2 linked regions of the Flocculibacter collagenilyticus genome follow. Each later gene encodes a partner of the first gene's protein in a complex. Links are inferred from orthologs where the notes say so. Each region holds a gene or a part of one and is shown on either strand. Other genes may lie near its edges. The genes, in order: uvrB and uvrD.

The links.
Region 2: the proteins of uvrB (region 1) and uvrD are in contact, whole or in part, in a crystal structure (PDB 7EGT), measured with the Thermus thermophilus proteins. The link is inferred for Flocculibacter collagenilyticus from one-to-one orthologs. Residues at the interface, in WP_096411307.1 of Thermus thermophilus: Glu23, Leu25, Arg26, Asp27, Gly28, Glu29, Arg30, Phe31, Arg55, Glu326, Asp327, Phe328, Glu379, Ser382, Gln383, His398, Gly400, Arg401; in WP_096412145.1 of Thermus thermophilus: His654, Arg656, Phe657, Gln666, Asp668, Glu669, Lys680, Arg681, Leu682, Ser683, Lys685, Tyr686, Ala687.

What each region holds. Positions count from the first base shown.
Region 1 is NZ_CP059888.1:1,560,811-1,567,200, forward strand. Bases 2,211-5,147 are described here. They hold uvrB (excinuclease ABC subunit UvrB), read left to right. Parts: upstream 2,211-2,647; coding sequence 2,648-4,648; downstream 4,649-5,147. Other genes in these bases: HUU81_RS06945 (MATE family efflux transporter), read left to right, coding at 2,211-2,636; HUU81_RS06955 (class I SAM-dependent methyltransferase), read left to right, coding at 4,641-5,147. Outside these bases: more of HUU81_RS06945, read left to right, coding at 1,260-2,210; more of HUU81_RS06955, read left to right, coding at 5,148-5,585; HUU81_RS06960 (DUF2164 domain-containing protein), read left to right, coding at 5,590-5,838; HUU81_RS06965 (DUF2254 domain-containing protein), read left to right, coding at 6,111-6,390. UniProt on the Escherichia coli protein: The UvrABC repair system catalyzes the recognition and processing of DNA lesions. A damage recognition complex composed of 2 UvrA and 2 UvrB subunits scans DNA for abnormalities.
Region 2 is NZ_CP059888.1:77,335-83,764, forward strand. Bases 2,300-5,276 are described here. They hold uvrD (DNA helicase II), read right to left. Parts: upstream 4,884-5,276; coding sequence 2,715-4,883; downstream 2,300-2,714. Other genes in these bases: HUU81_RS00335 (tRNA(Met) cytidine acetyltransferase TmcA), read left to right, coding at 2,300-2,699; HUU81_RS00345 (PEP-CTERM sorting domain-containing protein), read left to right, coding at 5,249-5,276. In the rest of the region: HUU81_RS00330 (DUF3010 family protein), read right to left, coding at 1-272; more of HUU81_RS00335, read left to right, coding at 390-2,299; more of HUU81_RS00345, read left to right, coding at 5,277-5,857; HUU81_RS00350 (NRAMP family divalent metal transporter), read right to left, coding at 5,978-6,430. UniProt on the Escherichia coli protein: A helicase with DNA-dependent ATPase activity. Unwinds DNA duplexes with 3'-5' polarity. Translocates on single-stranded DNA with 3'-5' polarity. Initiates unwinding more efficiently from a nicked substrate than double-stranded DNA.

The sequences.
Region 1 (6,390 bases):
AAATAGGTTTGTTTGGCTATTGTTTGTTCATTTAAGGCAATTTAGATTTAATTTTAATCATTTATACTGTGTTGTCATATGCACAAGCTTACCTGCATGGTGAATTAGATGGAGTCTATAGGAATAAATCAGGCGTAGTGTTCGTGAAAAAGTCTACATTACTTATGCAGCGGTACATAAGACAGCTGTATATAAAGAGCCGTACATAAAGATAAAGACACGTTTGAAAGAGTAATCTGAGAGATGACAGGCTAATCCATCAATGAGCGAGCGGAGGCCATCGGGTTTATTACACATTAATATGTGCCTCAATATATGCTTCAATAGGCGTCTCGTTAAAAGCTTACCCCTTAGAAGTTGGATCGGCTTATAAACATAATGAGTAAACTATATTCAGTAACCTACTTTCAGTAAGCAACTTTCAGTAAGCAATATTCAGCAAACTATAAGATATCTGAGCTTAACCAGCATATTTATTAAAGTAGTTCAAAATAAGTAGTTTGAATCTATGAATAATAACTAACTTAGGCAACTTAATTTTTGTTGGCACACATCCACTGTATTAATAAACAGTAGTTGTTGATAAAGTTTTTTTCGTTGAGTTCAGTAATAATAAGGGCTAGGGAGAATTGTCTTGTTAAGTTTTCCGTAATTTTAAAGGGCTAGACTTAGTTATCCACCATATCTGTGGATAACTCTGTTCATTAAACCCTTAAGGTATGTGTAAAGCCAATAAAAACGGCTCTTTCAAGCTGATTGGTAAAAAATTAAACAATTGTATTAAAGCTATATAAATCAAATAGATATGTTATTTAAAGTGATTTTTTACTTTTCAGATAAACTCAGAGAAAGATTTCATTCCAGCTACATCTATTTTGTGAACATTATTAAGTAACAAGTGCAAAGATTAAGTAAAATCAACTTTTTTTAGTTAAAAAAATTTTAAAATGGCTTCTCACGCAAGTCGCTTTATTTGAGTAGATGACGTCGTGATTTCACGAAGATATCGTTTTAATGCCAACCTGTATTACTGTAATAAAAACTTAATATAGTAAAATTTACTCACTTCTTAACATTTACATCCCGAACTAAGAATAAAAAGAACATGGTAACGCGTTCCTATAGTTATACTTATGTATATATCTGCTAAGTAATACCTTTTAATATGCTAATTTTGAAAGAATTTAAATAGCATGCAGGCGGCATATTGCTTAGAATACTTAACTCTCTTTTCTTATCAATTAGGTTGCGACTTATTAATGAGTAAATCTAAGCCACCTGTAGACTTATTGGCAGGCGATATTCCCAATACATTAAAGCGCATGACAGTACCTATGATAATGGGAATGGTGTTGCTAATGACGTTCAATATAGTAGACACATTCTTTGTAGGCATGCTGGGCACTGAACCACTAGCAGCGATTAGTTTTACTTTTCCAATTACCTTTACAGTAATTAGCTTAGCTATAGGCCTAGGTATTGGCACGTCAGCAATTATTGCCAAAGCACTAGGAGCAGGAAATGTAGATGAGGCCAAAAGTGATGGAACTTGCTCGCTTTTACTCTCGTTTATTTTAGTCGGGTTACTTTCCACAGCCGGCTATTTTTTAATAGAGCCTTTATTTACTGCTTTGGGAGCTACACCGGCATTGCTTCCATTAATTCATTCATATATGGAAGTATGGTTTTTTGGTAGTGTTTTCTTAATCACACCAATGATAGGCAATAGTGTATTAAGAGCCAGCGGCGATACTAAAACGCCAAGCATAATAATGGCCTTAGGTGGGGCAATGAATGCTATTTTAGATCCAATACTGATTTTTGGTTTTGGTCCGGTTCCCGCCATGGGCATTCAGGGCGCAGCCATTGCAAGTGTGATTGCATGGACGATAGGCTTTTGCATCATCATATATATATTGGCTGTTAAGAAAGAACTGATTCATAAATTGCCGCCTAGACCACGTGTATTTGCTCCAATAGCGGCAAAAATAATGAAGATAGGTATGCCGGCAGCCGGGGCTAATATGCTTACGCCCGCCGCTATGGCGATTTTAACGGCAATTATTGCAACGTATGGTAAAGAAGCGGTTGCAGCTTTTGGTGTTGGTTCAAGAATTGAGTCGCTTGCTAGCTTGGTGGTATTAGCCCTGTCTATGACATTACCACCTTTTATTAGCCAGAACTTCGGTGCAGGCAAAATGGAAAGGGTAGAGCAGGCCTATAAAAAAACATTAAAGTTTGTTTTGGCATGGCAATTAGTTGTTTATATTTTGCTGGTTACCCTAGCGGGTGTTATTGCAAACATTTTTACAGACGATCCAAACGTTATCTCTATCATTAAATTATTTATCTACATTTTACCGCTCGGTTACGGTTTACAAGGCGTTATTATATTAAGTAACTCTTCATTTAATGCGCTACATAAACCGATGAATGCGTTATTGTTGAGTATTGTACGCCTATTCATTTTCTATGTGCCGTTTGCGTATTTAGGTGGTTATTTCTATGATATTCAAGGGTTATTTATTGGTGCCTTAATTGGTAATGTATGTACAGCAATGATTGCTTATAAATGGTTTATGACTCAATTTAAACAGCAAGCAGAAGCGAACCCTCAGCTAAATTCTGAAGTCTAGGAGCCGTGAAAATGGAAAGAAATTTTCAATTATCGTCACCTTATACCCCTAGCGGTGACCAACCCACCGCAATCAAGCAGCTTGTTGAAGGGCTAGAAAACGGGTTAGCGCAACAAACGCTTTTAGGGGCAACGGGCACGGGGAAAACATTCACCATGGCGAATGTAATCCAAGAAGTAAATCGCCCAACATTGTTAATGGCTCATAATAAAACGCTTGCCGCACAGTTATACGGTGAAATGAAAGAATTTTTCCCTAATAACGCTGTTGAATACTTTGTTTCATATTATGACTATTATCAACCAGAAGCTTATGTAGTCAGTTCCGATACGTTTATCGAAAAAGACGCATCAATTAATGAACATATTGAGCAAATGCGCTTGTCTGCCACTAAGGCATTAATGGAGCGTCGAGACGTTATCATCGTTGCATCTGTTTCTGCCATTTATGGATTGGGTGATCCTGAGCTTTACATGAAAATGCTATTGCATTTACGAGTTGGTGATTTAATGGACCAGCGTGTTATTTTACGCCGCCTTGCTGAAATGCAATACACCCGAAACGATATCGACTTTAAGCGTGGCACATACCGTGTTCGCGGTGATGTAATTGACATATTCCCTGCTGATTCAGATAAATTTGGTGTACGAGTTGAGCTTTTTGATGAAGAAATAGAGCGAGTAAGCTTGTTTGATCCTCTAACTGGTGCCATTGAAAAACACACCACACGTGCCACTATTTTCCCTAAAACTCATTATGTAACGCCGAGAGAAAAAATCCTTTCAGCAATAGATGAAATAAAAGTAGAGCTACAAGAACGTAAGAAGCAATTATTAAGTAATAACAAACTTGTTGAAGAACAGCGCATTTCGCAACGTACAATGTTCGATGTTGAAATGATGAACGAGCTTGGATATTGCTCTGGGATTGAAAACTACTCTCGTTATTTGTCTGGACGCGCGCCGGGTGAGCCGCCTCCAACATTAATAGATTATTTTCCTTCGGATGGATTATTAATTATTGATGAGTCGCACGTTACCGTGTCGCAAATAGGTGCCATGTACAAAGGCGACCGCTCGCGTAAGGAAAATTTAGTTGAGTATGGATTCAGGTTACCGTCTGCCCTAGATAATCGTCCGCTTAAATTTGAAGAGTTTGAGACCATTACACCTCAAACTATATATGTATCTGCAACACCCGGTAAGTACGAATTAGAAAAATCATGCGGTGAAGTTGCAGAGCAGGTTGTACGACCCACAGGACTGCTTGACCCAGAGATTGAAGTGCGGCCAGTCGCCACGCAAGTTGATGATTTATTGTCTGAAATATACCAACGCGTAGAACTGAAAGAAAGAATATTAGTAACGACTTTAACCAAACGAATGGCAGAAGACTTAACCGATTACTTGTCTGAGCATGGTGTTAAAGTAAGGTATTTACACTCTGATATCGACACTGTAGAGCGAGTAGAAATTATACGCGATTTAAGGATTGGCGAGTTTGATGTGTTAGTTGGGATAAACTTGTTACGAGAAGGGTTAGATATGCCAGAAGTCTCTTTAGTTGCGATTTTAGATGCAGACAAAGAAGGCTTTTTACGTTCAGATCGTTCTCTTATCCAAACTATCGGCCGTGCTGCTCGAAATCTACGTGGTAAAGCAATTTTATATGGCGATAAGATTACTGGCTCAATGCAGCGGGCAATTGACGAGACCAATCGCCGCCGCGAAATTCAACATGCATATAATGTTAAGCATGGCATTACTCCACAAGCACTTAATAAGAAAGTTACCGATATTATGGATGTGGGTGACGATGAAGTAGATGTAACTTATTTAAACGTTGCAGAATCGAAAACTAAATACGTAATGAAAACGCCTGCAGAGATTGCAGATGAAATAAAAACGTGCGAGAAGCAAATGCTGGAACATGCTAAAAACCTTGAGTTTGAAGAAGCAGCTGCGTTAAGAGATAAGGTAATGCAATTACAGGAAGCACTAAAGCGTGTCTGATTATAATAATATTATAGATAAGTTAAAAAGCACTCCTGTTGAACAGGGTCAATTGAAAAGGTTATTTCATGGTCGCGGGCAAACGTACCCTAATTTAGGGTTTATTAATGTTGATTATTACGGTGAAGGTTGGTTTGTTACTGTGTTTAATGAACTATCCGACGCAGAGTTTACGACACTAGAACAAGCATTAGTAGATTGCCAAGAAGCCAATTTTAGCGAGCAAGTCAGATTTATTGTTATTCAATATCGTCATGGTGTAGAAACAAAAAATAAGTATGTAACGAACACTCTTCTTCAAGTTCCTAAGCTTCCTGTGATAGCGCATGAAAACGGCATTAAATTTATAACTCGCCCCGGAGATGGACAGAATACGGGCGTTTTTCCTGATATGAAAAATGGCCGAGAATGGGTTAAAGAACAAGCCAATAATAAAAATGTGTTAAACCTATTTTCATATACGTGCGGTTTTTCGTTAGCGGCTATTGATGGTGGTGCAAACAATGTTGTTAATGTAGACATGAATAAATCTGCAATGGCGCAAGGGCAAAAAAATCATCACTTAAATGAGCTTGATTCCTCAAAAGCCAAGTTTTTAGCCCATAACATTTTTAAATCGTGGGGCAAAATTAAGAAAGCTGGTCCTTATGAGTTAATTATTATCGATCCACCGAGCTTTCAAAAAGGCAGTTTTATCTTAACGTCAGACTATCAAAAGTTACTTAGAAAAATTCCTGACTTAGCCACGGAAAATGCAGACGTAATGCTATGCGTGAACGCGCCTGAACTTGGCACTGACTTTATACATCAACAGGTTGCTGAGCATTGTCCGACGTTATCTTTTGAACAGCGCTTAGAAAATCATGCTGATTTTCCTGAGTTAGACGATGAAAAAAGCCTAAAAGTGATGTTATATAAGTTTAAGAAACAAGGTTAATGCAGTGAAGAAAATAGTATTAAATGAGCAGCAAAAAGCGTTTTTAATCAGCAAGCTACAAACTTATTTTGAAAATGAACTCGATTATGATTTGGGGCAATTCGACGCTGATTTTCTGCTAGACTTTATTGCTCAGCACTTTGGTGTTTACTATTACAATCAAGGCATAAACGATGCGCAGCAAGTTATTTCGGAAAAAGTAGAGCTTATTAATGATGCTCTGTACGAAATAGAGCAAGTAACACCTGTTTAGTATGGCTAGTATTTTTAGTAGCAAGTAGTGCAATACTAAGTAAGGCTGATAGCCACTGATTACAACAGCTCACGTCTTAACCATTCAACTGCTATTTTTAGGTGTAGGGAAGTGTATAGAATGGCAGTAATTTTTACCCTTCGTTGCAATATGTATACATATATTCTATACCTAACTATACACTAACGTATTGAATTTAAATTGGATTTATATTCAAGATACCGTTAACCTGAATCTACCGATAACGAATAGTGCTTATAAAGCGAGCGTGAATGAAAACATTATTAAATAATTACTTAGAGCGCATTCGTGCCAGCTTTTGGTTTATTCCTACCTTGATGGTCGTATTTTCAGGTTACCTTTCATTTCTATTCATAGATCTAGATAAAACCCGTCAAGGCAACATTACTTTTATCACAAAAATGTTAGGGGAGGTTGGCCCTGAAGGCGCTCGCTCTATCTTAACCATGATTGCAGGTTCAATGATTAATGTCACCAGTGTGGCATTTTCAATTACTATTGTTGCACTTACTTTAGCCTCTTCACAATTTG
Region 2 (6,430 bases), 1.5 Mb from region 1 along the record:
AACTGCAATGCTGCTTCTATTTTAAAACCGATTGCGCCCCCTGCGAATTTACCCTTTTGTGGACGTTCACGTATTACAACACGTTCAATTTTATAGTCGTCTAAAAACTTTTTGAATGTGTTTTGAAACGCTTGCAGTTTTTCAGCGTCTTTATCGTAATGAAGAGTGAGTTTGCGTAATCTTACTTCGTCAATATCAATTAGCCCTCGATCATAAGAAATAACAGCGATAATTGCTTCGCTACCTTTGATATCAACACCACAAACTTTCATAATCTTTCCTCACTTTTTATGTTGTTTGTTATTATACGTGTTATTAGATAAATAAGTAATTTCAGTGATGTACTATTTTTGCTTGAGACTACCACATCGTTAAATTAATGGGGTGCTGTGAATACAATTGTAACGTCTTACTTAGATAAGCTAAATCAATATGGCTACAGGGGCATTATGTGGCTTAAAGGAGAGGTGGCGTTAATCAACGTAAAATTGACCGAGTTGTTTCATCAACATTTGCCTAACATTGATGTTGCACTGCTGGCCGATAAGGACGACGTTAACTTTACCTGCTCGTGCACTGTGCAGAAATTTCCGATTAAAAAAGCTAAGCAGTTATTAGGCACTGAGTATGATGTAGTCATTTACAATGGATTTGATGGTTTAAGTCCAAATGCGCTAGGCATCATATCTGGCTGTGTTCGTGCTGGTGGCCTTTTCATTATACTGAGTCCTGACAATGACACGTGGTTGCAACATATCGATCATCAAAACAATGCACTGTGTGTGTATCCATATAAAATTGATGAAATAACGCAGCATTTTAAACAGCGTTTTATCGATGTCTCTAGTGATTGTACTGAAACTGATGCAGTTAAAACATCAAGTCAATCTCACGCAAAGGCTCGTTTATTTAGTGACAGTTATTTACTCGCAGCATCGCACATCAACACCACCACTGAGCTTGTCGATGAGCGATTTAAAACGGCAGATCAATTAGACGCATATACTGCGATTAAGCAGGTGGTCACGGGACACCGTAATAGACCGTTAGTGATTAAAGCTGACCGAGGTCGAGGTAAAAGCAGTGTACTAGGTATTACCGCGGCTGAATTATTACTGTCTAAATTGTCACATATTGCGGTAGTGGCACCTTCTATTTCTGCGGTAAAACCGTTATTTGAGCAAGCAAGCCAGTATTTGCTAAACGCGCCGTGGAGCGGTGCTGCCTCTATCACGCTGCTTACAGAAGGTGGTGAACAGAGAACTCTTACCTTTATTCCACCCGATCAAATAGAGCAGCAACTTAATCATTACCAATTAGTACTTGTGGATGAAGCTGCTGCCATTCCAACGCCTATTTTGACGGCTATGTTATCAGGACACTCTCGTCTTGTGTTTTCCACCACGATTCATGGCTATGAAGGGACGGGTAGAGGCTTTGATGTTAGATTCAAACAAGTGTTGAATAAGTTAACACCAGATTGGCGACAAGTCACAATGAGTGCACCAATTCGCTGGCGGCAAGGCTGCCCGTTAGAGCGTTGGACTAATCAACTCTTGTTACTCGCACCGCGCAAACATACACATGCGCTGAGTCAGACGAATGTAGAGCCAGATGCGATAAAGTTTGACTTAATAACTGCAACAACCCTAAGCAATGACGATGAGTTATTGCAGCAAGTATTTGAACTACTGGTATTAGCGCATTATCAAACGACACCGCAAGATTTAAAATATTTACTTGATGCACCAAATTTAGACGTACATATTGCAACAGTTTCACAGCAGGTTGTTGCGGTTACGTTAGTATCTAAGGAAGGAGAGTTACCTACACAGTTAACTGAAGAAATTAGCCAAGGTGTGCGCAGGCCACAAGGGCATTTAATGGCGCAAACATTAATTAATCACTGTGGCATTCCCCAATCTGCCAGCCTAAAGATAGCGCGGGTTGTGCGTATTGCCGTTGAGCCTAATGTACAAGAGTGTGGAATAGGCTCTGACTTTCTTAATTATTTGAAGCAATATTACATCAACGCCCAGTTCCATTTATTATCAACCAGTTTTGGTGCATCGACATCGCTACTCCGCTTTTGGTATAAAGCAGGCTATTTGCCGATTCGTTGTGGTTATAAACGCGATGCAGCCAGTGGCGAACACAGTATTGCGTTATTGCTACCGCTGGACGATGAAGGTAATACCATTGCGGCAATTGCATATCAACGATTTTGCGCGAGTTTTCCCATCCAGTTAAGTACCGTATTTGCTGACTTGGACGCTGCGCTAGTGTGCGAGTTGTTCAGTGCCGCTTTTGCTAAAAAGGCCGACAGGTTAAATGTAACCACCTCGCAAGCTACTACAGCGCCTAGTCGAATAACGCCACGAATACACAATTCGTTAGATGAGTACGAAATTACCACGTTACACGCCTATGCTCATTTTAATAAAGATTATTTCAGTGTTGAGGTTGTGTTAAAGCACTACGTAATAAAGCAGCTAGTGAGTGGTGTATTAAGCACTTATTATTCGAATGACCAATTGAACAACCAAGTGAATGACAGCCATTTACTGATCATGCGAGTATTACAAAATAAAGCCTTAGCTGAATGTTGCACACACCTAGGTTTGAGTGGCAAAAAGCAGCTAGAGCAGCAAATGCGCACGGTGGTTAGCAAGCTGCTCTCTAACGATGAAGTGGTTTAATAACGCAATTTGCGCCTATACGGCTTCTAATCGCGCATATCCTGTCACTAGCCATTTAGTGCCCACCGCATCAAAATTAATTTGTATGCGGGCACTGTCGCCACTTCCTTCATAATTTAATACCGTGCCTTCACCAAATTTAGGATGTAGTACACGTTGCCCTAAATTAAATCCGGTTGATTCGAAAGCAACATGGCTAGCTGCAGGAGCAAATCGACCTGCATTTGATGGCCTAGTGACGGCTGCACGCATGCGTATTTCTTCAATACATTCATCAGGGATTTCGCGGATAAAGCGCGAAGGACGATGGTATTTATCCTGCCCATATAAACGGCGTGTTTCTGCATAACTGATATACAGCTTTTGCATTGCACGCGTAATGCCTACGTAACATAAGCGCCGTTCTTCTTCTAATCGGCCCTGTTCTTCCGCCGATTGTTGGCTTGGAAACATGCCTTCTTCAACACCTGCCATGAATACCAATGGAAACTCTAACCCTTTGGCAGAATGCAGAGTCATTAATTGTATCGCATCTTCAAATTCATCGGCCTGATCATCCCCTGCTTCAAGTGCAGCTTGTGATAGAAACGCCTGTAATGGCGTCATATTTTCCGTATCTTCACTGGGCGTAAATTGCTGACAAGCCGTGACTAATTCTTGTAAGTTTTCTATGCGGGTTTTAGCTTTTTCGCCTTTTTCTGCTTGATACATGGCATACAAGCCACTGTCACGAATAATGCTGTCTGCCTGTTCATGTAAGAGCTTGTCTGCAATATTATGCTCAAACGCTGTAATCGTATCAATAAAGTGCTGAATGGCATTCGCTGCTCGGCCAGATAAAAGCTTGTCATTAATGCAGGTTAACGCAGCTTGCCACAGCGTTGCCCCATGTTGTTTAGCGGTGTCTCGAACGGTTGCCAATGTGCGTTCACCAATCCCCCTTGCTGGGGTATTGATAATGCGCTCAAAGGCAGCGTCATCATTGCGGTTTGTAATAAGGCGCAAATATGCCAACGAGTCTTTAATTTCTTGTCGGTCATAGAAGCGTTGCCCACCGTAAATGCGGTATTTTAGATTGGCCTGACGGATCGCATCTTCCAGTGCCCGCGATTGAGCATTATTACGATATAAAATGGCGACATCGTTTAATGTATTACCTTTGCTTGACCATTGCTCAATGGCGTTAACTATAAACCTTGCTTCGTCTAATTCATTGTAGGCAGCGTATAGTGAGATTGGCTCGCCTGCATCGCCATCAGTCCATAATTCTTTACCCATACGCGCACTATTATTTTCAATGAGTTGGTTGGCTGCTTTTAGAATGGTATTAGTTGAGCGATAGTTTTGTTCTAGCCGTATTGTTTGCGCGTTAGGAAAGTCATTGGTGAACTTGTGAATGTTTTCTATTTTGGCGCCGCGCCAGCCGTAAATTGACTGATCATCATCTCCAACTATCGTAATGTTGCCATGTTCTCCGGCTAACAGTCGCAACCAAGCATATTGTACGGTGTTAGTATCTTGAAACTCGTCTACCAAAATATGCTCGAAGCGTTGTTGGTAATGGCGCAATAGTGGTGGATGCTTTAATAGCGTTTCGTGTGCGCGTAACAAAATTTCTGCAAAATCGATTAAACCAGCACGGTCACAGGCTTCTTGATAACTTGCGTACACTTTTAGCATTTGCTTTTCGGTGTGATCGTAGCTTTCAATGTGCTGTGGGCGCAGCCCTTCATCTTTTTTATTATTAATAAACCATTGCACTTGCTTGGGTGGGTAATGCTTCTCGTCTAAATTTAATGCTTTAAGGGTGCGGCGAATAAAGCGATATTGATCGTCAGAGTCTAAAATTTGAAACGTCTCAGGCAAGCTTGCTTCTTGAAAATGTGTGCGTAAAAATCGATGGGCTAGCCCATGAAATGTGCCAAGCCACATCCCGCCAACATGACTGCCCATTAAAGTTTGCACTCTGCCTCGCATTTCAGCAGCCGCCTTATTAGTAAAGGTAACAGCCATGATACTAAACGGTGACGCTTGCTCGACTTGCATCAGCCAAGCAATGCGGTGTACTAACACTCGGGTTTTGCCACTGCCAGCACCTGCCAGCACTAACATGCTTTGCAATGGTGCCGATACCGCTTCACGCTGGCGGTCATTTAAATGTTCAATAAGATGAGAAACGTCCATAATTCGCCTGATTAGTTCTGGTCACCTGAACAGCATTGAGATGTGTCGACTGCCGATGAGCGGTATAAAAAATAGATAAAAAGTGCTGTATATTATAACAGTGGTTAAAAATTATGAAATGGAAATAAGATTAAAATCGCTAATAAAATATTGTCAGTAAATTTTACATAAGAAATGCTGCTCGTTACTTAGAAGCAGTAAAGTTGATGTTTTATAATGGCTTTTTAAGTTGGTTTGATTATTGCTTTAAGCATAAAAATTTTGTTGTACCACTAATAAGAAGTAATCCATTCATGAAACAGTCCATTCTTTTTGTGCTTTGCTTATGTCAAAGTGTATTCTCTTTTAACGCCTCGGCTACGCTTATGGCAGATCATTACATTCCGTTCTGGGATGACAATAATGAAACGGTGGCAAACGAAATGATGTTCACCGCGGGTAATTTATCATTATCTGTAACAGCGTGGACTGGTAACTTTGATGCATCGGGTAATCAAATTGAAGGTTGGAGCCAAGTTGTGGGTAACGATCTTGGTGTGTTTCGTGATGATAGCGGCTTAGGTGTATTGTCATCATTGAATGATGGCAATGATCTGGATGCGGGTTCTTCAAGTGATTTTGCTAGCGATCCTGATGAAGGCTTATTATTTGTTTTTTCAAATAAAGTCAGTATTTTTGATATTTTTGTTGGCGACTTAGATTCAAGCGATGACATTAACTTTTCAGAAGTTAGCTTATCGGCATTAAATGACATCACAATAGGTAATTCAGCAATTGGCCTAACTGGCCCGCAGTTTGAATCAGAGTGGCCATTTGAATTTAATGGCAGCTTTTCAGGTTCTGCATTTATGGTTTGGGTTGATGACTCACGCGACGATGTTGAAATATTGGGTGTTGCAACCATCCCTGAGCCAGCCACTATTTTTGTTATTGCCTTGGGGCTAATGATGATCGGTGTGCGCCGCATTGCATAATCTACACACATAGGCATTAAACATATTGCACATTGAATGAGTCGCAGCCCCCTGCGGCTCATTAATCTCACACATGCTTACACCACACTCTTGTTTAGCTCAACACCCTTGGCTAATTAGTTAGCCAAATCGCCAATACAAAAAATAACCACTAAATATAGTTAATAACGATAGACTGCTTAAGGTATACCATTTAAACACACCTGTTGGCTGGTGCGCTAAAGGCACTTTGCTAGAGGTAATCACTTTGTAATTAAGCCAAGCATAAATCGGTGCGCTAACGAATGACACTGTGGTGACAAAGTCTAATAGCGCTTTGATGTCCGCAGTAAAATCGTAAATGATCCACCAACCGCCTATTGCTAACATGAGTAAGCTAGATACATACACGCGATTACTAATTACATTAACCCTATCGGCGTTGGCCTCTTGCGAATGATTAATCGGTGTTACTTTATTCGACTGATGAATAACATAGGCACGCTTCCATACTTGTGGAAAGCCATCAGACACGGCAAACGTGGTAGAAAATAGTGCAATGAAAGTGATCACCGCCATTAAACTCCAGCTCCA